One region of the Streptomyces ortus genome, then DNA from elsewhere that is predicted to be linked to it. Evidence: riboswitches for the same ligand, from Rfam matches in the RefSeq annotation. Region 1 holds a riboswitch; the other holds the start of a gene.
The links. Region 1 has a riboswitch for cyclic di-AMP ahead of K3769_RS29940 (M23 family metallopeptidase). Riboswitches for the same ligand answer to the same signal wherever they lie in the genome.
Positions count from the first base shown of each region.

Region 1 (15,258 bases):
AGAGGCGGGTCGCCCAGACATAGCGGTGTTCGGGGCGGCCCGCGTCGCCGTACTTCAGGCTCAGGGTGGCCCGGCCGGTGCGCTCCAGCAGCTTCAGATAGCGCTGGGCGGTCTGCCTGCTGAGGCCGGTCCGCTCGGCGAGCTCCTGGGCGGACAGAGGGCTCTCCGCGTTCACCAGAGCCTGGCGCACCGCCTCCGCGGTGGTGGGGGAGTGTCCTTTGGGCAGGTCCGGTTCCGTGCTCGTGGAGAGGGCGCCGAAGATCCGGTCGACCTCGGCCTGCTCCGCCTCGCCGCCGCCGTCGAGGGTGCGGCGCAGTTCGGCGTACGCCTCAAGTTTCGCGCGCAGCCCGGCGAAGGCGAAAGGTTTCACCAGGTACTGCAGAGCACCGTGCCGCATCGCCGCCTGAACCGTGCTGATGTCACGGGCCGCGGTCACCATGATGACGTCGGCCTGCAGGCCCCGCCGCCGCATCTCCTGGACGACCGCCAGACCCGTCTCGTCGGGCAGATAGTGGTCGAGCAGCACCAGATCCAGCCGCGGCAGCGCCTCCAGCTGCCGCAGGGCCTCCGCCGCTGAGTGTGCCTCGGCCGCGACATGGAAACCCGCGACCTTCTCCACGTAGGCGGCGTTGACCCGAGCGACCCGGACGTCGTCGTCCACGACCAGTACCTCGATCATCGCTGCTCCTCCTTGGTGGTCGTGGCGGATTCCTGCGGCGCGGGGCCGGACCGCGGCCGGGACGCGGGCGCCGGTTCCGCGAGGGCTTCCGGCAGCACGATCGTGAATTCCGCGCCTCCGCCCTCCGCCTGCGCGACCTGTGCGCTGCCACCCTGCCGTTCAGCGAGCCGGCGCACCAGCGGCAGACCGATCCCGCGCCCCCGGTGGGCGGGCGGTTCCTTGGTCGACCAGCCGTCCGTGAAGATCAACTCGTGTTGCCCGGCGGGGATCCCCGGCCCGGTGTCCCGCACCCGGAGCACGGCGGTACGCCCCTCCGCGCGCAATTCGACCTCCACGCGCGCGTGGAGGGTGCCGGCGACGGCGTCGAGCGCGTTGTCGACGAGGTTCCCGACGATCGTGACGAGCCCCCGAGCATCCACCAGCCGGTCGGGAAGCAGCGTCCCGTCGGAGACCGTCAGGGCCACGGCGCGCTCCGCCGCGACGGTGGCCTTGCCCACCAGGAGGGCGGCGAGCAACGGGTCGTGGATCTTCTCGGTGATCTGTTCCGCGGTGGCCCTGTGGTCGCCGACCACCTCGCCGACGAACTCCACCGCGTCGTCGAACATCTCCAGTTCCAGCAGACCGAGCAGGGTGTGCATCCGGTTGGCGTGTTCGTGGTCCTGGGCGCGCAGGGCGTCGATCAGACCGCGGGTGGAGTCGAGCTCGCGGCCCAGCTGCTCCAGTTCCGTGCGGTCCCGCAGCGTGGCGACGGCGCCGCCGTCGTCGGTGGGCATGCGGTTGGCGACCAGGACCCGCTGTCCGCGTACGGTGAGCAGGTCCGTTCCGCCGACGGTCCCGGCCAGCACATCGGCCGTACGTCCCTCGCCGAGCGCCGTGCCCAGCGGCTGTCCCACGGCTTCGTCGCCGAGGCCCAGCAGCCGCCGGGCCTCGTCGTTGAGGAGCCGGATCCTGCCCTCGCGGTCCAGCGCGACGACGCCCTCCCTGATGCCGTGCAGCATGGCCTCACGTTCCGCCAGGAGTCCCGCGATGTCCGAGAAGGCCAGGTCGCGGGTCTGCCGCTGGACCCGCCGTGAGATCAGATAGGCGGCCAGCGCGCCGACGGCCATCGCCCCGCCCGCGTACGCGAAGAGCCCGGGGATGGCATGGACCAGGCGGGCCCGCACACTGTCGTACTCGATACCGACCGAGACCGCGCCGACGATGTCGCCTTCGGCGTCGCGCAGCGGCACCTTGCCGCGTGCCGAGCGGCCCAGCGTGCCGTCGTCGATCTGCATGACCTCCCGGCCCGCCAGCGCCTGCTGCGGGTCGGTGGAGACGCGTCCCCCGATCTCGGCGGGGTTGGTGTGCGACCAGCGCACGCCGTGCATGTCCATCACCACGACATACTCGGCGCCGCTCGCCCTGCGGATCCGCTCCGCCTCGGCCTGGACGGGCCCGTCCGTCGAGGGGCGCGTCGACGTCAGCTCGTCGGCGAGCTGCGGCTGAGCCGCCGTGGTCTGCGCGATCGCGAGCGCGCGACGCATCGCCTGGTCGTCCAGCTGATCACTGAGAGGGGCGAGGAACAGACCCGTCGCGAGTACGGCGACTCCGGCGGCGATCGCCACCTGCATCAGCAGGACCTGCGAGAACATCCGCCTGGGCATACCGAGGCGGAGTCGTCGAGCAGGGGGAGTGGAGCTCATACCCATGACGGTACGGGGAACGGCGGGCACGTCCGTAGCCGAAGTGGCGTGGATCTCGTACGGACGCCGTGGTCAGCGGGTCAAGAGGCCGGCGGGGCGGCGGGCCGGTGCGTCCACAGGTCAACGGGTCAACGGGTCAACGGGGCAAGAGTCAACGTGTCGCGGGGCCCGTGGTGCCTTGTGCGCCTGTACGTGACAGCTCACGCACCGCCGTCACGTCCATACGGGCCGGGGAGCCCAGAGCCGAGCCGCAGCTCTCCGCACGGGGTGGCTGGGAGGCGCCCTGGCCGACCGAGACGAGCCAGTGGCGGCCATCGGTGTGGGCGACCGTCACCTCCCAGTGCGGGGCCTGGCCCTCGGTACGGACCACGCTCAGCGCGCCCGCCGCGTCCTCGCCGACCGCCGTACGCACCGCCAGCTCCGCGGCCTGGCCGGGGCGTTCCCAGGCGGAGCTGCCACGGCACCGCTCGGTGACGACCCGCCCTTCGCGCACGCCGTGGAGGACCTCCTTCACGGCGTGGGCCCCGGCGCGCCCGTACGCGTAACCGAACGGCAGGACGAGGAGGGTGGGTGAGAAGCGGTGGCCTCCCAGGTGCGTGACCTCCCAGGCTCCCGACACTCCGGAGGCGGCGAGTTCAGCGGCGAGGGGGCGGCCGAGCAGGGCACAGCACCGGTCGCGCTTGCCGTTGGTGCACACGAGGGCGAGCGGGTCATCGGCGTGGGGGCGGCCGTCCAGCGCGGTGTCGAAAGAGCCGGACAGACCCCTGCCCAGCGCGGCGAAGTCAAGGGTGAGCAGCCGCCCCGGGTCCGACGTGGTGGCGCTGTGCAGCCAGACGTTTCCCGGCGCGGTGTGGGCCGCGTACACCTGACGCTCGGCGACCTTGCGGCAGTCCGCGTGGCGTCCCGGGCGGCGGATCAGCGCGACGCGTACGCCGGTGCCCTCGGCGGCCCGCTCCAGGGCGCGGCCCAGCACGGGATCCAGGTGACTCGATGTCAGCGCTGCGGCGCCCCAGGGGCCGGGCTGTTCGACCAGCAGCCACGTCCTCGCCGTGGCGGCGGTCCCCGCGAGGGGCTCCTCCAGGTCTCGTGAGACCTTCGCGCACGTACTCACAGAGGTGAGCCTAACCTGACTTGCCTCCCAGTGGCCTGTGGGGCCGGTGGTGTCACTGCTCCGGTAGGGGCTGAGGTGGCGGATCTCCCACGTAGTGGCCGCTCGGGCGCATGCGCAGTGGTGCCTCGCCGTACTCCTCCAGCGCGTGGGCGATCCAGCCGGCTGTCCGGGCCACGGCGAAGATCGTCTCGCCCGCCGAGGCGGACATGCCGGACGAGGCGGTGAGGACGGCGAGAGCGAGGTCCACGTTGGCGTGCAGCGGCACGTGACGAGCGGTCGTGGCCACGACGTCGTGAGCCGCGGCCAACGCCGGCGCGGCGTGGGGGATGTCCTCCAGGAGCGCGAACAGTGCTCGCGCGCGTGGGTCCTCGCCCGTGTAGAGGCGGTGGCCGAGGCCGGGAACGCGGCGTCCCGCGCGCAGCTCGTCGGCGATCACCGGGGCCGCTGTGCCGTGGTCGAGGACATCCAGGAGCATCCGGTGCGCCAGGCGACTGGCCGCCCCGTGCAGGGGGCCTTCGAGGACGCCGAGGCCCGCCGAGACGGCTGCGTACGGATGGGCGCGGGCCGAGGCCGCGACCCGGACCGCCAGTGTCGAGGCGGCCAGGTCGTGGTCGACGAGCAGCGCGAGGGCCGTGTCCAGGGCTCGCAGGGCCGCCGGTGAGGCGTCGCGTCCGCTGAGCCGGGTCCACAGGCGGTGAGCCAGCGGGCCGTCGTCCCGCTGGTCGTGCCTCTTGGGCGGGAGGGCGGCGACGAGCGTGGGGATCAGGGTGCGGGCCGTGCCGAGCACGGACTGTTCGGAGAGGTCGAAACGCAGGGGATCGGCGGTCGCGGCTGCGATGGCGGCCACCCGGAGGCGGTCGGTGGGGCCCGTGTGCTCGGGCAGCGAGTCGACGGCGCGGCGCGCCACCGCGACGGATGCCTCGGGCGCCGTGAAGGTGGCGCCGGCGCGCAGAACGCCCGTCCAGAGCCACTCCGCGACCTCCTCGTAGGAGTGGCGCGCGGCGAGCTCGGTCGCGTCCACGCCCCGGAAGTAGTAGCGGCCCTTGTCGATCAAGGTGATCCGGGTGCGGACGGAGAGCGCGCCCGAGGCCGGTGAACCCATCGCCGGTTCCCGCCTGTTGCGGCGCGCGAGAGCCTCCACCTCCTTGCGGTCGAAGGTGCTGCCCCGACCGCCCGGGTTGTTCCGGCTGCCGAGCCGGCCACGGCTCACGTAGGCGTACACCGTCTCGGGCTTCACGCCGAGGAGCTCGGCCGCTTCCCGGGTGCTGATCCGGCGCCCGCCGCCGTCGTAGGGCGGGGCCGCTTCTTGATCCGTCATGAACATCACCGTATCCAGGGGTTGTGTATTGATTCAATCAATATTGACAGTGAGTAAGTCAAGCATGGACAGTCAAATCAAGTTCGAGGAGGCAAGCATGTCGATCAACCGGGCCGCGAACGGCCGGGACGCAGACGCTTTTGTCGACGTCCCGCGAGGACTCGCGGGCGTCGTCGTCACCGATACCGCGCTGGGTGACGTCAGAGGGGGCGAGGGGTTCTACCACTACCGCCAGTACTCGGCCGTGGAACTCGCGAGGAGCCGCGGCTTCGAGGACGTATGGCATCTGCTGACGCACGGTGAACTGCCGGACGCGGCGCAGAGTTCCGCATTCGCCGCGCGAACGGCGGAACTGCGGCGGCTGCCCGCGGAGGTGCGGGCGGCACTGCCCGCGATCGCCGCGGCCAGTGGCCGGGCCGGAGCGCTCGCGGGGATGCGGACGGCGTTGTCCCTGTTCGGCGCGGCCCGTGGGTTCCGGCCGGTGTACGACCTCGGCAGGGAGGAGCGCCTGGCGGACGCGCTGGCGGCGTCGGCGGCCGTACCGACGCTGCTGACGGCGCTCCACCGGCTCGGGCGGGGCCTTGCTCCCGTCGAGCCGCGCGACGATCTGCCGTACGCCGCCAACTACCTCTACATGATCACGGGTTCAGAACCGCAACCCGCCCTGGCGCGGGCCGTGGAGCAGTATCTGATCTCAACCATTGATCACGGATTCAATGCGTCAACCTTCACGGCTCGGGTGATCGCGTCGACGGGGGCTGACGTGGCGGCCTGCCTCGGCGGGGCGGTGGGAGCCCTGTCCGGCCCGCTGCACGGCGGCGCGCCCAGCCGGGCCCTGGACACGCTGGACGCGATCGGAACGCCCGACCGCATCGACTCCTGGATCCGTGAACGGGTTCTGGCGGGCGACCGCATCATGGGCTTCGGCCATCCCGTCTACCGCACCGAGGATCCACGCTCGCGCATGCTCCGGGAGATCGCCCAGGGCTTCGGCGGCCCTCTGGTCGACTTCGCCGTCGAGGTCGAGCGCCAGGTGGAGGCCATTCTGGCGGAGCTCAAGCCGGGGCGTGAGCTGCACACCAACGTGGAGTTCTACGCGGGGGTCGTCATGGAACTGTGCGGTCTGCCGCGCGAGATGTTCACGCCGACGTTCGCGGCGGCCCGCGTGGTCGGCTGGAGCGCGAACATCCTGGAGCAGGCGGAGGACTCGAAGATCATTCGCCCGGCGGCGCGGTATGTGGGGCCGGGGGCGCCGGTGGCGGTACCGGCGGTCGCCTGAACGGAGAGGGCGGGCGCCGGGAAGGGGGCGGGCCCCGTTCGGAGTGGGTGTCGGCGGGTTCGCTTCGCGGTGCAGGTCACCGACGACACGGGCGAAGAGGCTGCACGGACGCCCTTCGTCGCTTCCCGGGGCGGCTCATATCCTTGACGGGCATTCGTCCCCCGTCGTGCGAGCCGGTTCGTGAGCCGGAGCACGCAATCGGTATGAGAGAGGTCGCGTGTTGAGTCAGGCGAGTCCCCAACAGATCCCGGTCCTCGTCCTCGCCGGTTTTCTCGGTTCCGGGAAGACCACCCTTCTCAACCACCTTCTGCACCGAAGCGGCGGCAGCCGTATCGGTGCCATCGTGAACGACTTCGGCGCCATCGAGATCGACGCCATGGCCGTGGCCGGCGCGCTCGGCGACTCCACCGTCTCGCTGGGCAACGGGTGCCTGTGCTGCGCCGTCGACGCCAGTGAACTCGATCTGTACCTGGACCGGCTCGCCAGGCCCTCGTCCCGGATCGACGTGATCGTCATCGAGGCGAGCGGTCTCGCCGAGCCCCAGGAACTGGTGAAGATGCTCCTCGCCAGCGAGAACCCGCACATCGTCTACGGCGGACTGGTGGAGGTCGTCGACGCCGCCGAATTCGACGCCACCCGGGTCAGGCATCCCGAGATCGACCGGCATCTCGCCCTCGCCGACCTGGTCGTCGTCAACAAGGCGGACCGGACGCCGGACCCCGACCGCGTGATCCGGCTGGTGCGTACGCTCGCCGACGGTGCCGCTGTCGTACCCGCCTCGTACGGACGGATCGACCCCGAGTTCCTCTTCGACTGCAGGCCGACGGAGGAACGTATCGGCCAGTTGTCCTTCGACGACCTGCACCGGCAGGAGGACGGTGACGGCGACAGTGGGTGTGCCGGTGACGCAGACGAGCACCTCGGGCATCTGCACTCCGCCTACGAGTCCGTCTCCTTCACCTCCGAAGTGCCCCTTGCACCCCGGCGGTTGATGGACTTCCTCGACAGCAGGCCTGAGGGTCTGTATCGAATCAAGGGTTATGTTGACTTCGGTGCCGCCGATCAACGTAACCGGTATGCCGTGCATGCGGTGGGCCGGTTCCTGCGCTTCTACCCGGAACCCTGGGCCGCGGACGAGCGGCTGACCCAGCTCGTGCTCATCGGGTCCGGCATCGACGCCGTCGCGCTCGGCAAGGAGCTGGAGGCATGCAAGGACGATGCCCCCCACGCCGACGAACGCAGCATGTGGGGCGTCCTGCGTTACGTACAGGAGCAGGAGCAGGAGCAGGAGCAGGAGCAGGAGCAGGAGCCGGAGCCGGAGGTGGACGGAGATGTGGATGTGGCAGGTCGGGGTGGGCGGGCCGACCTGCCGGGCGGCGGTGGCTAGACCGGGCCCGCCACCACCGAGACCGTCTTCGCCAGGGAGACCCCCGAGCCGTCGCGGCGCGGGTCCATCTCCGGCAGTTCCGCCGGTGTCCCGTCCTTCTGCGCGGCCCGTGCGGGAGCGGGGCCGGCCCAGGCCAGGCTCAGGCAGTCCTCGCCCTTCAGGAACCGCTGGCAGCGCACGCCGCCCGTGGCGCGGCCCTTGCGCGGGTACTGGTCGAACGGGGTCAGCTTGGCCGTGGTCTGGACCGAGTCGTCCAGCGTGCCCCGAGAGCCCGCCACGGTGAAGACCACCGCGTCCGCGGCCGGGTCCACGGCCGTGAACGAGATGACCTTGGCCCCGTCCGTCAGCTTCACACCCGTCATGCCGCCCGCGGGCCGCCCCTGCGGGCGGACCTGGGACGCCTGGTAGCGCAGCAGCTGCGCGTCGTCGGTGATGAAGATGAGGTCCTCCTCGCCGGTGCGCAACTCGGCGCCGCCGACGATCCGGTCACCGTCCTTGAGGGTGATGACCTCCAGCTCCTCCTTGTTCGACGGATAGTCCGGGACCACGCGCTTGACCACACCCTGCTGGGTGCCGATCGCCAGGCCCGGCGACGACTCGTCGAGCGTCATCAGGCAGACCACCTGCTCGTCGCCCTCCAGCGCCAGGAACTCCGAGATCGGCGCGCCCCCGGAGAGATTGGGCGCCGAGGCGGTCTCGGGCAGCTGCGGAAGGTCGATGACGTTGATCCGCAGGAGCCGTCCGCTGGACGTGACCGCGCCGATCTCGCCCTGTGCCGTCGCCGGGACGGCGGAGACGATCAGATCGTGCTTGACGCGCCTGCCCTCGCTCTCCCCGAAGGGGTCACCGTTTGCCGTACGCGCGAGCAGTGCCGTGGAGGACAGGAGCACCCGGCACGGGTCGTCCGCCACCTGCAGCGGAACGGCCGTGGCAGTGGAACCGGAGGACGCCAGCAGCACCGTACGCCGGTCGGTGCCGAACTTCTTGGCCACCGCGGCCAGTTCGGTCGACACCAGCTTGCGCAGCTCGGCGTCCGACTCCAGGATGCCGGTCAGCTCGTCGATCTCGCCGTTGAGCCGGTCGCGCTCGGTCTCCAGCTCGATGCGGTCGAACTTGGTCAGCCGGCGCAGCGGCGTGTCCAGGATGTACTGCGTCTGGATCTCACTCAGTGAGAAGTGCTCGATCAGGCGCTGCTTGGCCTGGGCGGAGTTCTCGCTGGAGCGGATGAGGCGGATGACCTCGTCGATGTCCAGCAGCGCGACGAGCAGGCCCTCGACCAGATGCAGCCGGTCGCGCTTCTTGGTGCGGCGGAACTCGCTGCGGCGGCGCACGACCTCGAAACGGTGGTCGAGGTACACCTCCAGCAGTTCCTTGAGGCCCAGGGTGAGCGGCTGGCCGTCCACCAGCGCCACGTTGTTGATGCCGAAGGACTCCTCCATCGGCGTCAGCTTGTAGAGCTGCTCCAGGACCGCTTCCGGTACGAAGCCGTTCTTGATCTCGATGACCAGGCGCAGGCCGTGCGAGCGGTCCGTGAGGTCCTTGACGTCGGCGATGCCCTGCAGCTTCTTCGAGCCGACCAGGTCCTTGATCTTGGCGATCACCTTCTCCGGGCCGACGGTGAAGGGCAGTTCGGTGACGACGAGGCCCTTGCGGCGCGCCGTCACGTTCTCCACGGACACCGTCGCGCGGATCTTGAAGGTGCCGCGGCCCGATTCGTACGCGTCCCTGATCCCGGTCAGACCGACGATCCGGCCGCCGGTGGGCAGGTCGGGGCCCGGGACGTACTTCATGAGCGTTTCGAGATCGGCCCCGGGGTGGCGGATCAGGTGGCGGGCGGCGGCGATGACCTCGCCGAGGTTGTGCGGCGCCATGTTCGTCGCCATGCCGACCGCGATGCCCGACGCGCCGTTGACCAGGAGGTTCGGATACGCGGCCGGGAGGACCGACGGCTCCTGCTCCTGGCCGTCGTAGTTCGGGGCGAAGTCGACGGTGTTCTCTTCGATCGACTCCGTCATGAGGGAGGTGGCGTCGGCCATCCTCGCCTCCGTGTACCGCATGGCGGCCGGCGGGTCGTCGTTGCCCAGCGAACCGAAGTTGCCGTGGCCGTCGACCAGGGGCAGCCGCATGGAGAAGGGCTGGGCCAGGCGGACCAGGGCGTCGTAGATCGACGCGTCGCCGTGGGGGTGGAGCTTACCCATGACCTCGCCGACGACGCGGGCGCACTTCACGTAGCCGCGGTCGGGGCGGAGCCCCATCTCGTTCATCTGGTAGACGATGCGGCGGTGCACGGGCTTGAGGCCGTCGCGGGCGTCCGGCAGGGCTCGGGAGTAGATGACCGAGTACGCGTACTCAAGAAAAGAGCCCTGCATCTCGTCGACGACGTCGATGTCGAGGATGCGCTCCTCGAAGTCGTCGGAAGGCGGGGTCTTCGTGCTGCGGCGGGCCATCGCTGCTGCGACTCCTTCACAGTCTCTGCCGGGGCATGAGCGGGTTCTGACGCGGTCCATTGTGGACCGCAGTACTGACAACGCGGACCACGACCCGTCCGTACGGGCTGTACGGAGCTGGTGCGCGGTCGTCCCAACAGGCCCGGCGGGCCGCGGTTCCGGGGGCCCCGGGGGGCTTCGTGGGCGCGGCCTCCGGGTGCCTGCGGAGGTTTGAGGACGCTACCGCGTCGCCGGGGGCGGAGGGGCGCGCGGGCCGCTCCGCGGGGTGGCGGCTCCCTTTTAGGGGCACTGGGCAGGGGGCTTGACGGGTGCGGGCCGACTGAGGCCGGCCGCGCAGTTCCCCGCGCCCCTGACGACGCGCGAAGGTCCCCGCGTGTCTGAAAGATCGCGCCGTTCCCCGCGCCCCTTCAGGGTCGCGCCGCCGACCGGTCGCGCAGGCCCCCGCGCTGCCACCGGGGCGCCCCCGACGGGGGGCGCCTCTAGTGCGGAGCGGCATGCGTGCTCGCGTGGATGTACCAGACTCCGTGCGTCTGGCGGCCGGGGCCGGGGACGGTTGCGTGCTCGCTCTCGGCGTACCCGACGCGGGAACTTCGCCAGCCGTCCGCGCGCTTGCATACAGTGGCACGACTAGCAGGAATCAAGCAGTTTCCCGCGATCGAAGGGACGTACATGCCCATGGGTCACACGGCCACAGCCGAGGCCGGTTCCGGCGGCCTGACAGCGACCGAGCACCGCCTGGCCAACGGCCTGCGCGTGGTGCTCTCCGAGGACCACCTGACCCCGGTCGCCGCGGTGTGCCTCTGGTACGACGTCGGCTCACGTCATGAGGTCGCGGGCCGCACCGGGCTCGCCCACCTCTTCGAGCACCTGATGTTCCAGGGCTCCGGCCAGGTCAAGGGCAACGGCCACTTCGAACTGGTCCAGGGAGCGGGCGGTTCGCTCAACGGCACGACGAGTTTCGAGCGCACCAACTACTTCGAGACCATGCCGACGCACCAGCTGGAGCTCGCCCTCTGGCTGGAGGCCGACCGCATGGGCTCGCTGCTCGCCGCCCTCGACGAGGAGTCGATGGAAAACCAGCGGGACGTCGTCAAGAACGAGCGCAGGCAGCGCTACGACAACGTCCCCTACGGCACCGCCTTCGAGAAGCTGACCGCCCTCGCCTACCCGGAGGGCCACCCCTACCACCACACCCCGATCGGGTCGATGGCCGACCTGGACGCGGCCACCCTCGAGGACGCGCGCGCCTTCTTCCGCACCTACTACGCGCCCAACAACGCCGTGCTGTCGATCGTCGGGGACATCGACCCGGAGCAGACGCTCGCCTGGGTCGAGAAGTACTTCGGCTCCATCGCGGGACACGACGGCAAGCCGGCCCCGCGCGACGGCTCGCTCCCGGAGACCATGGGCGGGCAGTTGCGCGAGGTCGTCGAGGAGGAGGTCCCGGCGCGCGCGCTGATGGCCGCCTACCGGCTCCCGGAGGACGGCACGCGCGCGTCGGACGCGGCCGACCTCGCCCTGACCGTGCTCGGCGGCGGCGAGTCGTCCCGGCTCTACAACCGGCTCGTACGCCGTGACCGCACCGCCGTCGCGGCCGGGTTCGGGCTGCTGCGCCTCGCCGGAGCGCCCTCCCTGGGGTGGCTCGACGTGAAGACGTCCGGCGATGTCGAGGTCCCGGTGATCGAGGCCGCCGTCGACGAGGAGCTCGCCCGGTTCGCCGCGGAGGGCCCCACGGCCGAGGAGATGGAGCGCGCCCAGGCCCAGTTGGAGCGTGAGTGGCTGGACCGCCTCGGCACGGTCGCGGGCCGCGCCGACGAACTGTGCCGCTACGCGGTCCTGTTCGGCGACCCCCAGCTCGCCCTGACCGCCGTGCAGCGCGTCCTGGACATCACAGCGGAGGAGGTCCAGGAGGTCGCCAAGGCCCGCCTGCGCCCCGACAACCGCGCGGTGCTGGTCTACGAACCCCTCGCCCCGTCCGAGACCGACGCGCCCGAAGAGACCGACGCCGCCGGGGCCACCGGCGCCGCCGCCCACACCGACGAGGAGGCGGCCAAGTGACCGAGCTCGCCACGATGGAGTTCCACCCGCGGCCCCAGGCCGGCGCGGCCAGGCCCTGGGCCTTCCCCGCGCCCGAGCGCGGCACCCTCGGCAACGGCCTGACGCTGTTGCGCTGCCACCGCCCCGGCCAGCAGGTCGTCGCCGTGGAAGTCCTCCTGGACGCCCCGCTGGAGGCCGAGCCCAAGGGCCTCGACGGCATCGCCACGATCATGGCGCGGGCCTTCTCGGAGGGCACCGACAAGCACTCCGCCGAGGAGTTCGCCGCCGAGCTGGAGCGCTGCGGCGCCACGCTCGACGCCCACGCGGACCACCCCGGCGTACGGCTCAGCCTCGAAGTGCCCGTCTCCCGGCTGCCCAAGGCGCTCGGCCTGCTCGCCGACGCCCTCAGGGCGCCCGCGTTCGAGGACGGCGAGATCGAGCGGCTGGTGCGCAACCGGCTCGACGAGATCCCGCACGAGAGCGCGAACCCGGCCCGGCGGGCCGCCAAGGAGCTGTCCCGGCAGCTCTTCCCGGCGGACTCCCGGATGTCGCGCCCGCGCCAGGGCACCGAGGAGACGGTCACCGCGATCGACTCCGCGGCCGTGCGCGCCTTCTACGAGAAGCACGTACGCCCCGCCACGGCCACCGCCGTCGTCGTCGGCGACCTCACGGACGTCGACCTCGACGCGCTGCTGGCGGACACGCTCGGTGCCTGGACCGGATCCCAGGCCCAGGCGCGACCCGTGCCCTCGGTGACCGCCGACGACGCCGGCCGCGTGATCATCGTCGACCGGCCCGGCGCCGTCCAGACGCAGTTGCTCATCGGCCGGGTCGGCGCGGACCGGCACGACCGTGTGTGGCCCGCACAGGTGCTCGGCACGTACTGCCTCGGTGGCACCCTCACCTCCCGTCTGGACCGGGTCCTGCGGGAGGAGAAGGGATACACCTACGGAGTGCGGGCGTTCGGCCAGGTGCTGCGCTCCGCTCCGGACGGGACGGGCATCTCGATGCTCGCCATCAGCGGCTCCGTGGACACCCCGAACACCGGCCCGGCGCTCGACGACCTGTGGAAGGTGCTGCGCACCCTGGCCGCCGAGGGCCTGACGGACGCCGAGCGCGACGTGGCCGTACAGAACCTGGTGGGTGTGGCGCCCCTGAAGTACGAGACCGCGGGAGCCGTCGCGGGCACACTCGCCGACCAGGTCGAGCAGCACCTGCCGGACGACTTCCAGGCGACGCTGTACAAGCAGCTCGCCGCCACCGGCACCGTGGAGGCCACCGCGGCCGTCGTGAACGCGTTCCCGGTGGACCGGCTGGTGACCGTCCTCGTCGGGGACGCCGGGCAGATCGAGGAGCCCGTCAGGGCCCTCGGTATCGGTGAAGTCAGCGTCGTGACAGCCGAATAGGGATCTGCGACGGGGCGGGGCCTGCGACGGGACAGGACCTGCGATCGGGCAGAGCCCGCGATCGGGCAGGACCCGCACCGGCCGGGGCCCGGGTGACGGAACGCGTCGCCCGGGCCCTTTCCTGTCCCCCTACTCCTATGTCCATGGTTATGTCCATGGTTTGTCCGTATTGCAGGGAAGTTGCCCGTCTGCCCTGTGGCGTGCGCTACAAAAATGGTGATCCGTTTGTCGAATGAAAGAGGCGCCGCTTAGCGTCGGTCCGGCTGTCCGTCAGGCACTGCGCCGCGTCCGCGGCACCGGACAGTCATCGCCGAGTCCCCGCATGGCGCGAGCCAGGGGAGCCGGGGACCCAGGTCCCTGGGGTGAATCGGACGCCCTTCCCGAAGGGGGTCCGTAGGAGACCTTCCTGCTCCGAACCCGTCAGCTAACCCGGTAGGCGAGAAGGAAGGAAAGGACCAGCCACTTCATGGCGTTCACCCGCGCCACGGGGAAGCACCGTCTTCCCAGCCGCATGACGCGCACCACCCGCAGGACCGTCGGCGTCGCCGCCCTGGCCACCACCGGCGTCGTGGGCACGCTGGCCGCCCCGGCGTTCGCCGCGGAGAGCGAGATCGAGCAGACGGGCCCCCTGAAGGCAGTCACCATGGGCGACACGGTCGCCCACGAGGTCGACGCCCAGGCCATGGCCCAGCGTCAGGCCGCCGAGCAGGCCGCCGCCCGCGAGAAGGCCGAGGCCGCCGCGGAGAAGCGCGCGGAGGAGGCCCGTGAGAAGGCCGAGAAGGAGCGCGAGGCCAAGGCCCGTGCGGCCCGCGAGGCCGAGCGCAAGCGCCTCAACGCCTACACCGCGCCGATCACCGGCTCGTACGTCTCCACGTCCTACCAGGCCGGTGGCGGCATCTGGTCCTCCGGCAGCCATACCGGGATCGACTTCCACGCCGCCAGCGGCACCGCCGTGCACGCGGTGGGCTCCGGCACCGTCGTGGAGGCCGGCTGGGGCGGCTCCTACGGCAATCAAGTCGTCATCAAGATGGTTGACGGCACGTACACCCAGTACGGGCACCTCTCGTCCATCGGTGTCTCGGTCGGCCAGACGGTCACTCCGGGGCAGCAGATAGCCCTCTCCGGGGCGACCGGCAACGTCACGGGGGCGCACCTGCACTTCGAGGCGCGGACGACCGCCGAGTACGGATCCGACATGGACCCGATCGCGTACCTGCGCGGGCACGGCGTGAACGTCTGACCGCACGGCGCCCCCCGTACGCCTCCGCGGCGCACCTCCGTCGAAGGCCCCGGCTCACCGAGCCGGGGCCTTCGTGCGTCCGTGCCGCTTTCGGTCACTTCCGCACCGGACGACTGCCTGTTCAGAAGCATGGTGTGTCCAAAAAATATCCATGGATTCCCGCCTGCCTTCGGAATTTCCCGTTCTCTGCAATAGAGTCACCGAACAAGCGTCAATCGACCGCGTTTCGCGGGGATTAAGGCGGAGGTCCGGTCATGCGTATTCCCGCGCGCTCGGTATGCACGGCGATCCGGGACGACATCGTCGCGGGTGTCTACGAGCGCGGCAGCCGGCTCACCGAAGAACTGCTCGCGCGCCGCTACGGCGTCTCGCGGGTCCCCGTCCGCGAGGCGCTGCGCACCCTGGAGGCGGAGGGCTTCGTGGTCACCCGCCGGCACGCGGGCGCGTGCGTCGCGGAACCCACGGAGCAGGAGGCCGCCGACCTCCTGGAGATGCGCGTGCTGCTGGAGCCGCTGGGCGCCGCCCGGGCCGCCCAGCGACGCACCGAGGCGCACCTCAAGGTGCTGCGCGGCCTGGTCAGGCTCGGCCAGGAGCGGGCCAGGCGGGGCAACAGCGAGGATCTGCGCTCGCTCGGCGCCTGGTTCCACGAGACGCTCGCGCAGTCCTCGGGGA
Region 1 is NZ_JAIFZO010000002.1:6,026,966-6,042,223, forward strand. It holds gene K3769_RS29895 (response regulator) at 1-679, opposite strand, end outside; gene K3769_RS29900 (ATP-binding protein) at 676-2,361, opposite strand; gene K3769_RS29905 (ferredoxin family protein) at 2,513-3,472, opposite strand; gene K3769_RS29910 (citrate synthase) at 3,525-4,790, opposite strand; gene K3769_RS29915 (citrate synthase) at 4,888-6,069, shown strand; gene K3769_RS29920 (CobW family GTP-binding protein) at 6,290-7,456, shown strand; gene K3769_RS29925 (DNA gyrase/topoisomerase IV subunit A) at 7,453-9,903, opposite strand; gene K3769_RS29930 (M16 family metallopeptidase) at 10,573-11,961, shown strand; gene K3769_RS29935 (M16 family metallopeptidase) at 11,958-13,346, shown strand; cyclic di-AMP (ydaO/yuaA leader) riboswitch at 13,645-13,799, shown strand; gene K3769_RS29940 (M23 family metallopeptidase) at 13,813-14,586, shown strand; gene K3769_RS29945 (GntR family transcriptional regulator) at 14,841-15,258, shown strand, end outside.

Region 2 (15,258 bases), 3.6 Mb from region 1:
GCAGCTGGTTGTACTTGGCGACGCGGTCCGAGCGGGCCGGGGCGCCGGTCTTGATCTGGCCGCAGTTCACGGCGACCGCGAGGTCGGCGATGGTGACGTCCTCGGTCTCGCCGGAGCGGTGGGACATCATGCACTTGAAGCCGTTGCGCTGGGCCATCTCGACGGCGTCCAGGGTCTCGGTCAGCGAACCGATCTGGTTGACCTTGACCAGCAGGGCGTTGGCGGAGCCCTCCTCGATGCCGCGGGCGAGGCGCTCGGGGTTGGTGACGAAGAGGTCGTCGCCGACGATCTGGACCTTGGAGCCCAGCTTCTCGGTGATGACGTTCCAGCCGGCCCAGTCGTCCTCGTACAGCGGGTCCTCGATGGAGACCAGCGGGTACGCGGAGACGAGCTCCTCGTAGTACTCGGTCATCTCGGCGGCCGAGCGGGACTTGCCCTCGAACTCGTACTTGCCGTCCTTGTAGAACTCGGACGCGGCGACGTCGAGCGCGAGCGCGACCTGCTCACCGGGGGTGTAGCCGGCTTCCTTGATGGCTTCGACGATGAGGTCGAGGGCCTCGCGGTTGGAGCCGAGGTTCGGGGCGAAGCCGCCCTCGTCGCCGAGGCCGGTGGACAGACCGCGGCTCTTCAGGACCTTCTTGAGGGTGTGGTAGACCTCGGCGCCCCAGCGCACGGCCTCGGAGAAGGACTCCGCGCCGATCGGGGCGATCATGAACTCCTGGATGTCGACGTTCGAGTCGGCGTGCGACCCGCCGTTCAGGATGTTCATCATCGGGACGGGCAGCAGGTGCGCGTTCGGTCCGCCCAGGTAGCGGAAGAGCGGCAGGTCGCTGGCCTCGGAGGCGGCGTGCGCGACGGCGAGGGAGACGCCGAGGATGGCGTTGGCGCCGAGCGAGCCCTTGTTGTCGGTGGCGTCCAGGTCGATCATCGCCTGGTCGATGAGGCGCTGCTCGGTGGCGTCGTAGCCGACGAGCTCCGGGCCGATCTGCTCGATGACGGCGAGGACGGCCTTCTCGACACCCTTGCCGAGGTAGCGGTTGGGGTCTCCGTCACGGAGCTCGACTGCTTCGAAGGCACCGGTGGAGGCACCGGACGGGACGGCGGCACGACCCGTGCTGCCGTCGTCGAGGCCGACCTCGACCTCGACCGTGGGGTTGCCTCGGGAGTCCAGGATTTCCCGGGCTACGACGACGTCGATGGACGGCACGAGCATCTCCTTCTGGGATGTGACACAAGCTGTGCCGGGCCGGAGGCCCGGTTGCGCGCAGGCCGTGGTGGCCCCGCGGGATGAGCCTAACCGGCTGCCGGGGATCGGCCAGCCCTCGACCGCCCCCTGGACAGAAACCGAGAGGAAATTGTTTCCGAACGGAACAAAGACACGGGCAGAAAGAACAGCCGGAAAGAACAGCCAGCGAGAACAGGCAACCAGAACAGGCAGAGAGAGCAGACACAAAAAAACCCGCTCCGGTGCGTACGGGGGAACACGCACCGGAGCGGGGAGCCCGTGGGGGACGGGGGTGACCCTCACGAGGCCTCCACTATGAAGGACACGGACGTGAGAGCGCTGTGGTTCAGTCGCGATCCGGATGCGGGCCGGACGTCCGGTCGGGGCCGAGCGGCCAGTGCCCCGACCGGATGCGCCGCCGCGCAGCCGCCGTACAGCCGTCGCGCGACCGCTGTCAGCTGAGGTGCAGCTGCTGACCGGGGAAGATGAAGTCGGCGTCGTCGACGATGTCGTCGTTCAGCTTGTAGAGCTTCGCCCAGCCGCCCTTGACGTTCTTCTTGTCGGCGATCTCGCTCAGGGTGTCGCCCTTGACGACCTTGTACTCGCCGTCGCCCTTCTTGACCTTCTTGCCGGTCGGGGTCTCGACGGTCTTCTTCGCCGCCGGACGCTCCTGCGAACGCGAGGCGCGCTCCTCGGAGGACTGCGAGTTCTGCTGCTGCTGCGGCTGCGAGGTGCTCTGGTTGGAGCTGTCGGAGCCCGACGGGGCGCTGGAGCCACCGGTCGAGGCGCCGGAGAGGCCCACGCCACAGCTCGGCCAGGCACCCTTGCCCTGGCTCGCGAGAACCTTCTCGGCAACGGCTATCTGCTGGGACTTGGACGCCTGGTCGGCGGTGGAGGCGTACGAGCTGCCGCCGTACGCGGCCCAGGTGGAGGCCGAGAACTGCAGGCCGCCGTAGTAGCCGTTGCCGGTGTTGATCGACCAGTTGCCGCCGGACTCGCACTGGGCGACGGTGTCCCACTCGGAGGTGGTGGCGGCGGAGGCTCCCGTGGCGCCCATCAGCGGGACGGCGACGGCGGCGGTGGTGACACCGGCGAGCGTGGCGATGCGGGTGGCCTTGGACGGGCGACGGTGCTTGCCCTTGTTCGAAAGCAGCATGAAGTAGATCCCCTCACCGACGCCTGCGAGGTGAGCTGTCGGGTTCGGGCCGAGTGAGTTGCCCGGCCGCGTGACACTGCTGTCACGCGGCTTAACCCCAAGCCGTGCCCGGCCATGTCGACCGGGTCCGGCACTTACCTGGGTCCCCCGCTCCTGCCTACGGCGCTTTACGCGACGACTGTTCCCGTACGGCCGTTGGCAGGATTCGGCGTGCGACCGTCGGGGCTCACCAATGGCGAGCGGTCACGACCGTAGACACGGGCCGCGCCGAATTTCAAAGACGATCAGGGGTGTTGAGATCCATGTCTCAATTCGCCAAATCGGACATTCAGCGCGAACTACCGCTGCTTTTCGCCCGATTCGGCGCCTTGATCACTACTTGCTCGGCGCCGCTCAGCCGTCGACCGCGAGGCGCTGACCGGGGATGATGAAGTCCGGGTCGGCGCCGATGCTGTCCTTGTTCTCGGCGTAGAGCTCGCTCCATCCGCCGTCGACGCCAAGGGAGTCGGCGATGCTGGACAGACTGTCCCCGGAACGGACCGCGTACGAGCCCTCGTCGGCGAGGACGCGCGAGGTGCTGTCGCTGCGCGAGGCGTGCCGGCCGGCGTAGTCGTCGGCGCGGGGCGCCATGTCGACCTCTTCGGCACTGCCGCCCCGGTGACGGCCGGAACTGTCCGCGGCCGTGTCGTCCGAAGCCTCGTCGTTCTGGTACGACTTGTCCGAGTCGTCACCCTTCGCCTTGCCGCCCGCGGACGAACTGTCCGAGCCCTGCGACTCCGAGGCGGACTTGTCGTCGGCCTTCGAATCGCCGTCCTGGGACAAGTCGGACTTCGCGCTCTCGCTCCCCTTGGCCGCGTCCGCGTCGGCCGACGGGCTCGCGGAGTCCTCGGCGAGGCCGGTGTCGACGTCGGCGGAGTCGGAGTCCTGCGTCAGGCCGGCGACGAGACCACAGGTCACCCAGGCGCTCGTCCCCTGGGCCGCGAGGATCTTCTCGGCGACGGCTATCTGCTGCGAACGGCTGGCCTGGTCGGCGCTCGGCGCGTAGTCGAGGCCGCCGTTCTGCTCCCAGGTCTCCTGGCTCATCTGGAGGCCGCCGTAGAGCCCGTTGCCGGTGTCGGCGCTCCAGGAGCCACCGCTCTCGCACTCGGCGACCGCGTCCCAGGTCGTACCGCTGGCGGCACTCGCGCCGCTCGCGCCGAGCAGGGGGATCGCGATGGCCGATCCGGCCACGCCGGCGGCGACGAGGAGCGCCGGAGCCTGGCGGGGGCGACGATGACGGCCGTTCCCGGAGAGCATGCGATTGCCTTTCGCGTGACAGCAAGGAATGCGCACGGCGCACAGCGCGAAAGCCGTGCTCGTGGCTGCTGCGACGGGCGGGCCTGCCGCATTGATGGGTGAAGGTAGCGGCACTCGAACTCTTGTCACAAGTCGATGCAGCGTAGATAACGTGAAGATCACAGAGTTGACGGAGTCTCACCTTCCGTCGGCTTCGGTGCTACGACCGCGACGCGTCCGCCACTACTTCGGTCAAGACGTCGCGACCGGGGTGAACTCCACCGGAAGCGTGCGCAACCCCCGCATGATGAGCCCGCCGCGCCACCTCAAATCAGCCGAATCTCCCGCGAGTTGCAGGTCGGGCAGCCGGGTCAGCAGCGTCGCCAGTGCCGTCTGCCCCTCCAGCCGGGCGAGGGGCGCGCCGAGGCAGTAGTGGATGCCGTGCCCGTAACCGAGGTGTTGGTTGTCACGGCGGGAGAGGTCGAGCGTGTCCGGATGCTGGAACCGCTCGGGATCGCGGTCGGCCGCCGCGAGCACGACGAGGACGGGGTCACCGGCGGCGATGTCCTGCCCGCCGACGCTGAGCGGTTCGGTCGCGAACCGCCAGGTGGCCAGCTCCACGGGCCCGTCGTAGCGGAGCAGTTCCTCGACGCCGGTCGCGAGCAGGTCCGTGCGGCCGGCCGCCAGGGAGTCCTGCAGCCGCCGCCGCTCTCCGGGGTGGGTGAGCAGGGCGTAGGTGCCGTTCCCGATGAGGTTCACGGTCGTCTCGAAACCGGCGAACAGGAGGATGAAGGCCATCGCCGCGGCCTCGTTCTCGCTGAGGTGCTCGCCGTGGTCGGAGGCCCGGATGAGACCGGAGATCAGGTCCTCGCCCGGGGCGGGCACGTCCGTCAGTTCCTGGCGCTTGCGGTGGATCAGCTCGGCGAGGTAGCCGCGCATCTTCTTGACCGACCGGGCGACGCCGCCCCTGGGGCCGCCCCCGTGCCGGATCATCATCCCGGCCCAGTCACGGAAGTCGTCCTGGTCCTCGCGCGGGACACCGAGGAGATCGCAGATGGCGTAGATGGGGAGCGGGAAGGCGAAGTCGTGGATGAGGTCCGCCTCCCCCTTCCCGGCGAACTCGTCGATCAGCTGGTCGGTCAACTCCTGCACCCGGGAGCCGAATTCGGCCACCCGCCGGGGCGTGAACGCCTTGCTGACGAGCCGCCGCAGCCGGGTGTGGTCCGGCGGGTCGATGTTGAGCAGATGCGTCATCAGCTCGGCCTTGCGCTCGCCCGGGATGCCGGTCTTGCCCTTCGCGTGCGCGGGCTCGTCGTGATGGGCGGGGTTCTTGCTGAGCCGGCCGTCGGCGAGGGCCTGCTTGGCGTCCGCGTAACGGGTGACGAGCCAGGCCTCCACCCCGCTGGGCAGTTTCGTCCGGTGCACGGGAGCGTGCTCGCGGAGCCAGGCGTACGCCGGGTAGGGATCGGTGGCGAACTCCCAGCTGAAGAGTTCGGGGACGGGCTGCCCCGGGGTCGGCGCGGGCGGCTGGGCAGGCGGCTGTACGGGCGGCTGTGCAGGCGTTTCGGTCACTCCGCGACGGTATCGGGAGGGGCGGCGCGAGCTTTCCCGGCGCCCGCCCGGCGCCCTTTCGGCGCGCTTCCGGCGTCCTATCAGCCTCATTCCGCGGACCGCCGGGCACTCCGGCCCGCCCCGGTCGCCTTCGCCTGTCGCCCGCGAATACGGCTTCCTTACGTGCTTCACCCCAGGCTGTCCTGAAATGTCCTCCCCCTTGACTGTCCGGCTCTCCGGCTACCTACATTCACGGGCGTGGACCCCGAAATACTCCGGACCAGTTTCGCGGTCGTCGAAAGGCGGGCCGAGTTCGCGCTCAAGTACTTCTACTCGCATCTGTTCTGGCACCACCCCGATGTCCGCGCCCTGTTCCCGCTGGACTCCCCGGCGGACAAGGAACGCCAGCGGGACCGTCTGTTCACCGCTCTGGCGCTCGTCGTCGCCCGCCTGGAAGAGCCGGGACTCCACGAGTACCTGCGGGTTCTGGGGCGGGACCACCGGAAGTACCTGGCGCGCCCCGAGCACTACACGGCCGTGGGCGACAGTCTGATCGCCGCGTTCGCCGCCGTGTCCGGGTCCGCCTGGAGCGATGAGGTGGCGAAGGCCTGGACCGAGGCGTACGCGCTGATCACGGACGTCATGCTGGAAGGCGCGGGCGAGTCGGAGAGCCAGGGGCAGCCGTCCTGGTGGGACGCCGAGGTCGTCGGCCGCACCGGACTGCCCGGGTGCACCGGGCGCGAGGGCGATCTCGCCGTGCTGACGCTCCGTCCGGACCGGCCTCTCCCCCATCTGCCGGGCCAGTACGTGAGCGTCGGCAGCCCCAGGGTGCCGGGTGTCTGGCGGCCGTACTCCGTCGGCAACGCGCCCCGCGGCGACGGCACCCTCGATCTGCACATCAGCCTCGTCGCGGGCGGCGCGCTGTCGCCCGAACTGGTCCGGCGCACGCGGCGGGGCGATGTGCTGCGGCTGGGCGCGCCGGGTGGCCGGCTCACCCTCCGTGCGCCCGTGGAGCGGCCCCTCACCTTCATCGCGGCGGGTACCGGGTGGGCGCCGGTGAAGGCGCTGCTCGAGCAGTTGGGGCGGGCGCCCTGCGCGTACGACGAGGCGCGGCTGTTCGTGGTGGCCCGCGAGGTCGCGTACCTCTATGACCGGGCCGTGCTCGACGGGTTGCGCACGCGGCTGCCCTGGCTGGACGTCACCGTGCTGACACCCGCGCCGGGGCGCCCGAAGGCCCAGGCCACGGAGCGGCTGCTGACGGCTCTGGGGAACCGGGCGAACTGGGCGCGCCACGATGTGTATCTGGCGGGGCCGCCGGGGTTGGTGGCGGGGATCTCCTCCGTGCTTCCCGGGCTCGGGGCGGAGCCGGGGCGGGTGTTCTTCGACGAACTCCCCTGCACGGGAGTGGGCCGCGAGCGGGGGGTGGGGCCGGGGGCGTGGTTGCTGCGGCGGCCTCGGCCGCGGTAGCCCCCTGGGGGAGGCCGGTGATGAGAGTGCGGGCCGGTCGGGGCTGGCCGCGCAGTTCCCCGCGCCCCTTTGGGGCGCTCTCAGGACTCCGATGCCCGTATGGCGTCCCGGTACGTGCGGGCTGCTGCTCTGAGGGCCGCTTCCGGGTCCACGCCCGATTCCTCGGCCCGGACGGCCAGGGCCAGGAGTTCGTAGCCGATGCCCTCGCCCTGGGGCAGCGGGGCGTCGAGGCCGGCCGTACGCGCGCGGGAGGCCAGCTTGGCGGCCAGCGCCAGGGCGGGCTGGCCGAGCGGAACGCCCTCCGTGACGGACGTCCGCCGCTTCTCCTCGGCCTTGGTGCGCAGCCAGTGCTCCTTGACCTCCTCCGGTGTGGAGGCGGTCTCGTCGCCGAACACATGCGGGTGGCGGTGGATCAGCTTGGTGACAATGCCGGCCGCGACGTCGTCGATGGAGAAGGGCTCCGAACCGTCGTCCGCGCTGCCCTCCTCGGCGATCCGGGAGTGGAAGACGACCTGGAGCAGTACGTCGCCGAGCTCCTCGCGCAGTTCGTCCCGGTCGCCCTCCTCGATGGCCTCGACGAGTTCGTACGCCTCCTCGATGCCGTATTTGGCGAGGCCCTTGTGGGTCTGCTGCGAGGACCAGGGGCATTCGAGGCGGATGCGGTCCATCACCTGGACGAGGTCGAGGAGGCGGGCGCCCGGCAGGTCGTACGAGGCGGGGAGCAGTTCGAGGTCGGGCATCCGCACCCGTCCCGTGCCGGCCAGCCGGGCCAGGCCGTCGGTCAGGCGCGGTTCGCCCTCGCCGGTGGCGACGACGGTGACCGTGCGCCCCCCGGCACAGGCGTCGACCAGCTCCTGGGCGCCGGGCGCGGTCTCCTCTACCTCGATGCCCGCCTCACGCAGGTACGGCAGCTGCGGGTGGGCGCCGTCCGCGCACAGGACGCGGTCGGCGCCGTGCAGCGCCTGCCAGGCGGGCCAGGACAGCAGTCCGGGCGCGACGCGGTGGCTGGTGGTGAGCAGGACGATGCGCCCGGGGCTGGATTCGTTCACCCCCCGAACGTAACCCACGCCACTGACAGTGAAGGGCGAGGGCTTCGGGCGGCGGTCACGCCGGCTTCTGGCTCGCCGCCGTGATGTCGCGCACCCACGGGAGCTTGGCGTCGACGCGGCTGCTCTTCTCGACGTCCCAGCTGCCGTACCGGGGGTTCAGGTCGACGTCCAGCTTCTTGGACGCCTCGGACAGCGCCTTCCAGAAGTCCGGCCGGCTGGTGTCCGTACCGAGGGCGGCGGCGAGCTTCTGGGCCTCGATCTGGACGCGGAGGTTGTCGTCGAGCCGCTCGGGCGGCACTCCGTACTGCTGGAGCCAGCTCACTTCGAGGGCCTTCGCGCCCCCTGCCTGCTGTTCCAGGCCGGTGCGGGCCTCCTGGATCTCCTTGCGGGTGACGCTCACGCCCGCGTCGTCGGCGGCCCGGTGCAGCACCTTGTCGAGGACCATGCCGTGCAGGGTGTCGCGGGTGAGGCCACCGGACTTGGCGATGGCCTGCTCGTACTGCGCCTCGCCCGTGGTGGCGGCCCGCTGTGCGGTCCGTACCTCGTTCACCCGGTTCTCCAGCTGGGAGACCGTGATGCGGTCGTCGCCGACGACGGCCGCGGCACCGGGATGCGCCTCGCTGCCACAGGCGGTCAGGAGGGGGGCCGCGGTGACGAGTGCGGCGGTGAGCAGGAACGCGGTGCGACGGCGGCGGTGCAAGGAAAACCTCCTGTGGGAGATTGTGCGACGGTGCACAAAGTCTTGCAGTGATCGATGTTAGGCAGGGGACCGGCTCTCGGCCACCCATTCGACCCAACGATTCGCCTGGACTTGGGGCACCGCCCGGCGGCACGCGGTTCGGGGACGCGCGAATCAGCCGCGGACCTGCCCGAGCCACTGCAGGGTCCGGCCGATGTCGCTCACCAGCGGGTGGCCGGGGCCCCGGAGCCGTTCGACGTCGTACTGGAGCCGGGCCAGCGTGTCGTGGGCGGCGGCCCGGTCGCCGAGCGCGAGGAGCAGATGCCCGATGCGCCGGCGCACCTCGAAGGAGAGTTCGGCGTCCTGGGCGACGTACTGGTTCTCGTAGTACGGCAGCAGCGCGCGGTATTCGGCGAGCGCCGCCGCCGGTTCGCCGAGCTGTTCGAGGCACTGGGCGGCCTCGTAGCGAAAACGCAGGGACTGCGGGTCGGCCCGGCCCGCCTCGGTGGCCCGTTCGTCGGCGAGGCGGCGCAGTTCGGGCAGGGCGCGGCGGTACTGGCCGTCGTCCATCAGCGTGGCCGCGTACTGCTTGCGCAGGGTGCGCACGACCGGTGAGTGCTCGCCGTGCTGGGCGGCGGCGGCCGGCAGGATCTGGCCGAGGATGTCGACGGCCTGGGTGATGCGGCCCTCGCCGAGGAGCCGTTTGACCTCGTCGACGGCTCCCGCGACATCGGGTTTCTCGACGGCGGGCGCGGCCTGCGGCTGCGCCGCGGGGGTGCGGGCGCGGTCCGGCCAGGGGGCGTGCGGGCGCAGAAAGGGGCGGGTGGGGTCGAGCGGCCCGCCGGACGGGATCCCGCGCGCGGGGAGCAGCGGCAGCAGCTGCTCGTACGTCTCCTGCGCCGAGTCCGGGCGGTGCTGCGGGTCCTTGGAGAGCAGCCGCAGCACGAGGGCTTCGAGCGCCTCGGGCACCTCGGGGCGCAGCCGGCGGACCGGCAGGGGCGGCTCGTAGAGGTGGCGGTGCAGCACGCCGAGGGCGGTCGATCCCGAGAACGGCACGTCCCCGCTGAGGAGTTCGTGCAGCAGCACCCCGAGCGCGTACAGGTCGGTGTACGGGCCGACCGCGCCGCCCATCGCCTGCTCGGGAGCCATGTAGGCGGGCGATCCGATGGGTGAGCCGGTGTGCGTGAGGCGGGTGGTGTCGGTGTCCATCACGGACGCGACGCCGAGGTCGAGGACGGTGACCGTGCCGTCCTGCTTGATCATGACGTTCCGCGGTTTGAGGTCGCGGTGGACGATCGGAACGGCGTGCACGGCGGAGAGCACGGCGCACAGTTGCGCGGCGACCGAGACGGCCCACTGCCAGGGGTAGGGGTCGTGCTCGGCGAGGTGGTCGCCGAGGTCGGCCCCGTCGACGTACTGCATGACGAGGAACAGCTCCTCGCCCTCGCTGCCCGCGTCGTGGACCGTGACCAGGCCGGGGTGGTCGACCTGCGCGGTGACGCGGCACTCGCGCACGAAGCGGCGGCGCAGTTCTTCGGCCTCCTGGCCCGCGACCTTGTCGGGCCGCAGCAGCTTGACGGCGACGCGCCGGTCGAGGCGCTGGTCGTACGCCGTCCACACCTGGCCCATGCCGCCCTGCCCGATGAGCGTGGACAGTTCGTAGCGGCCGGTGATCACCCGTCCCGGCGCCACGGTCATCTGCCGTCCTCGTGCTTGCGGAGGTAGTCACTCAGCTCGTCGAGCTCGGCGCGCACCTGGTCGATACGGGCGGGCGCGGGACGCTGCGGCGGCGGGGTCGGGGTCGGGGCGGAGGACGGGATCGGCGCGGAGGACGGGGGCCGGGGCATCGGGGCCATCTGCGGCACCGGCGTGTGCGGGCCGGTCGCGGCGGCGTACGGCGGCTGGGGCTGCGGCTGCGGCTGCGGCTGCGGCTGCGGCTGCGGATAGCCGTACGCGTGCGCCGGGGACTGTCCGCCGGCGTACGTCCGGTGGGCGTACGCGAGGGCGTGGAAGTGGCGGATCTCCGCCGCCAGGTAGTACGAGATCGCGGGGACGAGGGAGCCCAGGAGCAGGGCCAGGCCTGTCCAGCCACCCGGCGTGTGGATCTCCTCGCCGGGCTCGGTGCCGAGCAGGACGAGACCGAGGGCCTCGGCCGCGAAAAGGGCCACCAGGAGGCCCCAGTCGAGCGATTTGCGGGTCACGAGCGCCAGGCGCAGCAGCATCACCCAGCCGAGCAGGCCGAAGCTGCACACCGAGATCACCACGAAGAGCACGCGCAGGAAGACCAGCAGCCCGGTCGAGGGTGGCGGCTGCGCCTGGCCGTGGCCTTGCATGGTTGCTCCTGGAGGCCTGGTGGGGACGGACGGAGGTGCGGACGTACGACTGCGGAGTCCGAGCGTATAGGCCGACAAGGACAACTGGTCCAGGGTTGTACCGAACCGTTGTCGTGCTGGTCACCGCGTCCGTCCCAGGGGCCTCAGCCGGGCTCGACCGTGCCGTCCGTCAGACCGTCGTACATGCCGCGCACCAACTGTTCCCCGAGGCGTCCCGCGAGCCGCAGGGTCTCCTCGAACTCGGCGAGCGCGCGGAACCGTTCGCCGTAGACGCGCTGCTGTTCCAGGGGCAGCCGGGGCAGTTGGAGGCGGCGTACGTCGAGCCGGGTCGCGGTGGACGCGTAGCTGCTGGCCTGCCGGTTGTTGGCGGTGCCCCGCAGGAAACCGGCGAGGAACCACGGGTCGAGCGCGGCCGGATCGGGCCGCAGCAGCGCGAGGTTGCGGCCGAGGGCGGCGCCCGCGGTCGCCTCGTCGACCACGCGCGCGATGGAGCCGCCGCCGAGCACGGGCACGACGACGTCCCCCGCCTCGGTGAGCACGGCCTCCTCGTCGCTCTCGGGCAACGACCCGGAAGGTGCCGCTCCGGCGAGGACGTCGTGGTCGGTGAGGACGGGCACACGCGCGTGCCCGCCGTTTCCTCCCGTACGCAACCGGAGTGCGCCCCCGCGCGCCAGTTCACCGATCGTGGTGAGCGGCCAGCGGACGGGCGCGCGCGGAGCGGCGGGGGGCGGGGTGAGGCGGTCGGTCAGCCGGAGGCTCTCGCCCAGGCTGTCGCGCACGTCGGCCAGTCGTCCGGCGCCGCCGCCGGCCGCGGAGGGCGGCAGATGGCGGGCCGGGGCCAGGTCGACGTCGTCGTCGAGGAGTTCGATGACCGGCACGCAGCGGCTGAGGCCCGGCTGTTCCGGCACGGTGCCGGTGCGGTCGAAGGGCCGCCAGGCGCCGAGGACGGCGGTGCGCACGGCCTGCCAGTCGAGGCCGCCGCGGCTGTCCGCGGTGAACACGCCCGTGTCGGCGAGCAGCACCTCGGGCTGCGCGCTCCGCGCGGCGACGGCGGGCTTGCGCAGCACCCACAGATGCAGCGGGAGGTTGTACGGGGGTGCCGCGCCCGGCGGCAGGGCGATCACCGCGCGCAGGGCGCCGCGGCGCAGCAGGTCCGCGCGGATGCGGCGGCCGGAACGGCGGGACGCGGCGGCGGGGGGCATCAGGAGGACGGCGACGCCGCCTTCCCTGAGGCGGGCCAACGCGTGCTGCACCCAGGCCAGTTCGGACTCGGTACGGGCCGGGAAGCCGTACTCCCAGCGGGGGTCGTAGGCCAGCTCGTCGTGCCCCCAGTTGCGCTCGTTGAACGGCGGGTGGCACACGACTGCGTCGGCCCGCAGGCTCGCGTACGCGTCCTCGCGCAGGGTGTCGGCCGCGGCCGTGCGGACGACGGCGCGGGTGTGCAGGGCGAGGCGCAGTGCCGTCAGGGCCGCCAGCTCGGGTGCGCTGTCCTGGCCGTTGAGGTGCTGCTCCTCGGTGGCGGGTGTACCCGGTGCGGTGGCCACCGCACGCAGCAGGGCGCCGGTGCCGCAGGCCGGGTCGAGGACGGTGGTGGCCGGTCCTGCGAGGTCGGCCATCAGGGCGGCGAGGCCGGGCGGTGTGAGCGTGTACTGGCGGGGGTTCGCGTCGAGGTGCCTGCCGAGCAGGAACTCGTACGCCTTGCGCGCGTCCAGTTCGGCGGCGAGTTCGGCCGCGGCGCGCAACAGGGGGGCGGACGGCCGCAGTCGGTCGGCGGCCGGTGTGGCGACGGCCCGTTTGCGGATCGCGCCGAAGCGCGGGGTGAGGACCTGGTCGAGGGGCGTCGGCAGCAGCTCGGCGAGCCGGGCGTCGGAGCCGGCGCTCACCTCCAGCCAGACCGTGGGCCGGTCGTGGACGAGCAGCAGGACGCAGCCGACGTGGATCAGGGCCGTGACGGGGCCCTGCGGGTGTCCGGCGACCTGCTGCCAGACGCGCTCGCGCAGGGGGACCTCGGCCAGCTTGCCCTGGGCGCGCAGCCAGTCCTCGATCTCGGTGAGCGCGAAGGAGGGGCTGGTCTCGGTGCCGCCGACGGGCTTGGGGAAGTCGGCGTGGCGGCGGCGCCAGTTGCTGACGGCGGCGCGGCCGACTCCGGCGAGCCGGGCGATCCCGGCGGCGGTGACCTCTGTCCCGTTCTCCTGCACCCGCTCGGCTCCCCTCGTGCGCTGTGTGGTGTCCGTCCGGCGCGTGAAGCCCGTCCGGCGTGTGACGCCGATCATAGCCACGTGGGCAAGCCCTACCCATTCACGCCCGTGTACATGGCCGTCGTTGTGAACCGTGTTGACTCGGTTCACAAGCTCTGCTGTGATTGACCAATCGGATGAACGACCGCCGGGTGAAAGCGGTCGTCAACCTCTGGGGAGGGGACTGTCATGGGCGCCAAGGGAAAGATCGCGCTGGGTGTGGTCGTGAGCGTCGTCGTCATCGGCGCGGTGTCGGCGAACTCGGGTGACGGGGACGGCGGTTCCGGGAGCGACAAGGGCTCCTCGGCCTCCGTCGGGCGCGACACGGGCAGGAAGGCCGGGGGCGCCGCCGACGCGGACGCGGACACGAAGAGCGACACCAAGGCCGGCAAGGCGGCGGGGGCCGAGAAGAAGACGGCGTTCGAGGGGGACGGCGACTTCCAGGTCGGCACCGACGTGCGGTCCGGCACCTACCGGACCACCGGCAACGCCGACGCCCTCTGCTACTGGGAGCGCGCCAAGGACGCCTCGGGCGAGATGGACTCGATCATCGCCAACGACAACGTCAGCGGCACCAGCTACGTGACCGTCCTGAAGAGCGACAAGCTCTTCAAGTCGAGCGGCTGCAATGACTGGGAGGGCGTGGACGCGAAGGCGTCCGGCACCCCGGCCACGCTGATCAAGGGCGACGGCGGGATGCACAGAGTGGGCGCCGACATCGCCCCCGGCACCTACCGGTCCACGGGCAACACGGACGACCTCTGCTACTGGGAGCGGACCAAGGACGCCTCCCACTCGATGGAGTCGATCATCGCGAACGACAACGTGTCCGGCTCGGCCGTCGTGACCGTCGCCGCCGGGGACGCGTACTTCAAGACCTCGGGCTGCAAGGACTGGAAGAAGACGGGCTGACACCCCTCGCCCGCCCCGTCCCCCATCACCGGCCCCTCCCCCACCACCGCTCCATCCCGACTTCGAAGGAAACCGTCATGCGTCGCACCGCACTCGCCGCTCTCTGCCTCGCCGCCGCGGCCACCGCCTCGCTCACCGGCTGCCTGCCCGGCGAGGACAAGGCCGACAGCAAGCCGAAGGGCCCGTTCGCCGGGCTGACCGGCGGCCAGATCGCCGACCGGGCCGTGAAGGCCACCTCGAACGCCTCGTCGCTGCGCATGAAGGGCGACATCCGGGACGACGACGGCAGCCGCACGGACCTGGACATGGCCCTCGACAAGAAGGGCCGGTGCGCCGGCACGATGAGCGCCGACGGCCAGGGCGAGGCCCAGCTCGTGATGACCGGCGACACCCTCTACATGAAGTACGACGAGAAGTTCCTCCGCGCCCAGGACGAGGACGCGCCGAAGGAGGAGACCGACCAGGTGGTGGCCATGCTGGCGGGCAAGTGGACCAAGATGTCCGCGAAGGGCTCGGACGCCAAGGACATCGCCGGGTTCTGCGACCTCGACACCGTCCTCGCGGACTTCGAGGACGTCAGCTCCGATGCCACCCGCGGCAGGACAACCACGGTCGACGGCACCCCGGCGATCATCCTGCGCGAGAAGGACGGCAAGGACACGTACACGCTGTCCGTCGCCACCGAGGGCAAGCCCTATCTGCTGAAGGTCGTCAGCAGGTCCGCCAAGGACCCGGGCACGGTCACCTTCAGCGACTTCGACGCACCGGTCCCGGCCGAGACCCCCAAGGGCAAGATCCTCGACCTGGACGAGCTGGGCGGCTGACGGGCGACGCGAGATCCCGGCGACGCGAGATCCCGGCGAGGCGCGCTCACAAGGGGGGCGCCTCGCCGGCGGGGGCTCCTCGCCGGGGTGCGCCTCAAAGCGCGTGCCGCACCCACACGTTGGGCTCGACGTACACCGCGTACCCGCGCGACGGCTCGCAGTGCACCGGCACCAGCGCGCCGGGCACCTCGACCTGGCCCTCCTTGTCGAACGGCAGCCCCGTCCACTCCCGCCACTCGTCCAGCGACGCGGCGACGGTCATCGACGCCGGTGCCACCGTCTCGATGCGCCCGCCCGCCCGGACGTGCACCCGCAGCCACGGGTCGTGCGGCAGCCCGTCCTCACGCGTCCGGAACGCGTACTCCTCCATCACCGCCCACGGCTCCACATGCTTCGCGCTCGGCCGCACCGGCGCGACGACCTCGCCGAATCCCTTGGCCCGGGCGTTGTCGCGCATCGCGGAGAGCATCCGCGCCGACAGGCCGGTGCCCTGGGCATGCGGGGCGACGACGATCGAGATGGCGCTCACGGTGTCGGGTGCGACGCCCCG
Region 2 is NZ_JAIFZO010000002.1:2,443,394-2,458,651, reverse strand. It holds gene eno (phosphopyruvate hydratase) at 1-1,213, opposite strand, end outside; gene K3769_RS14105 (LysM peptidoglycan-binding domain-containing protein) at 1,680-2,381, opposite strand; cyclic di-AMP (ydaO/yuaA leader) riboswitch at 2,387-2,556, opposite strand; gene K3769_RS14100 (LysM peptidoglycan-binding domain-containing protein) at 2,775-3,677, opposite strand; gene K3769_RS14095 (cytochrome P450 family protein) at 3,909-5,228, opposite strand; gene K3769_RS14090 (globin domain-containing protein) at 5,466-6,674, shown strand; gene K3769_RS14085 (nucleoside triphosphate pyrophosphohydrolase) at 6,755-7,741, opposite strand; gene K3769_RS14080 (SurA N-terminal domain-containing protein) at 7,779-8,423, opposite strand; gene K3769_RS14075 (serine/threonine-protein kinase) at 8,577-10,100, opposite strand; gene K3769_RS14070 (hypothetical protein) at 10,097-10,735, opposite strand; gene K3769_RS14065 (N-6 DNA methylase) at 10,879-12,933, opposite strand; gene K3769_RS14060 (Rv1352/Rv1906c domain-containing protein) at 13,162-13,884, shown strand; gene K3769_RS14055 (hypothetical protein) at 13,962-14,708, shown strand; gene K3769_RS14050 (GNAT family N-acetyltransferase) at 14,803-15,258, opposite strand, start outside.
Region 2: it holds a riboswitch for cyclic di-AMP, as region 1 does, so the genes downstream of both, K3769_RS14105 (LysM peptidoglycan-binding domain-containing protein) here and K3769_RS29940 (M23 family metallopeptidase) in region 1, are expected to answer to the same signal.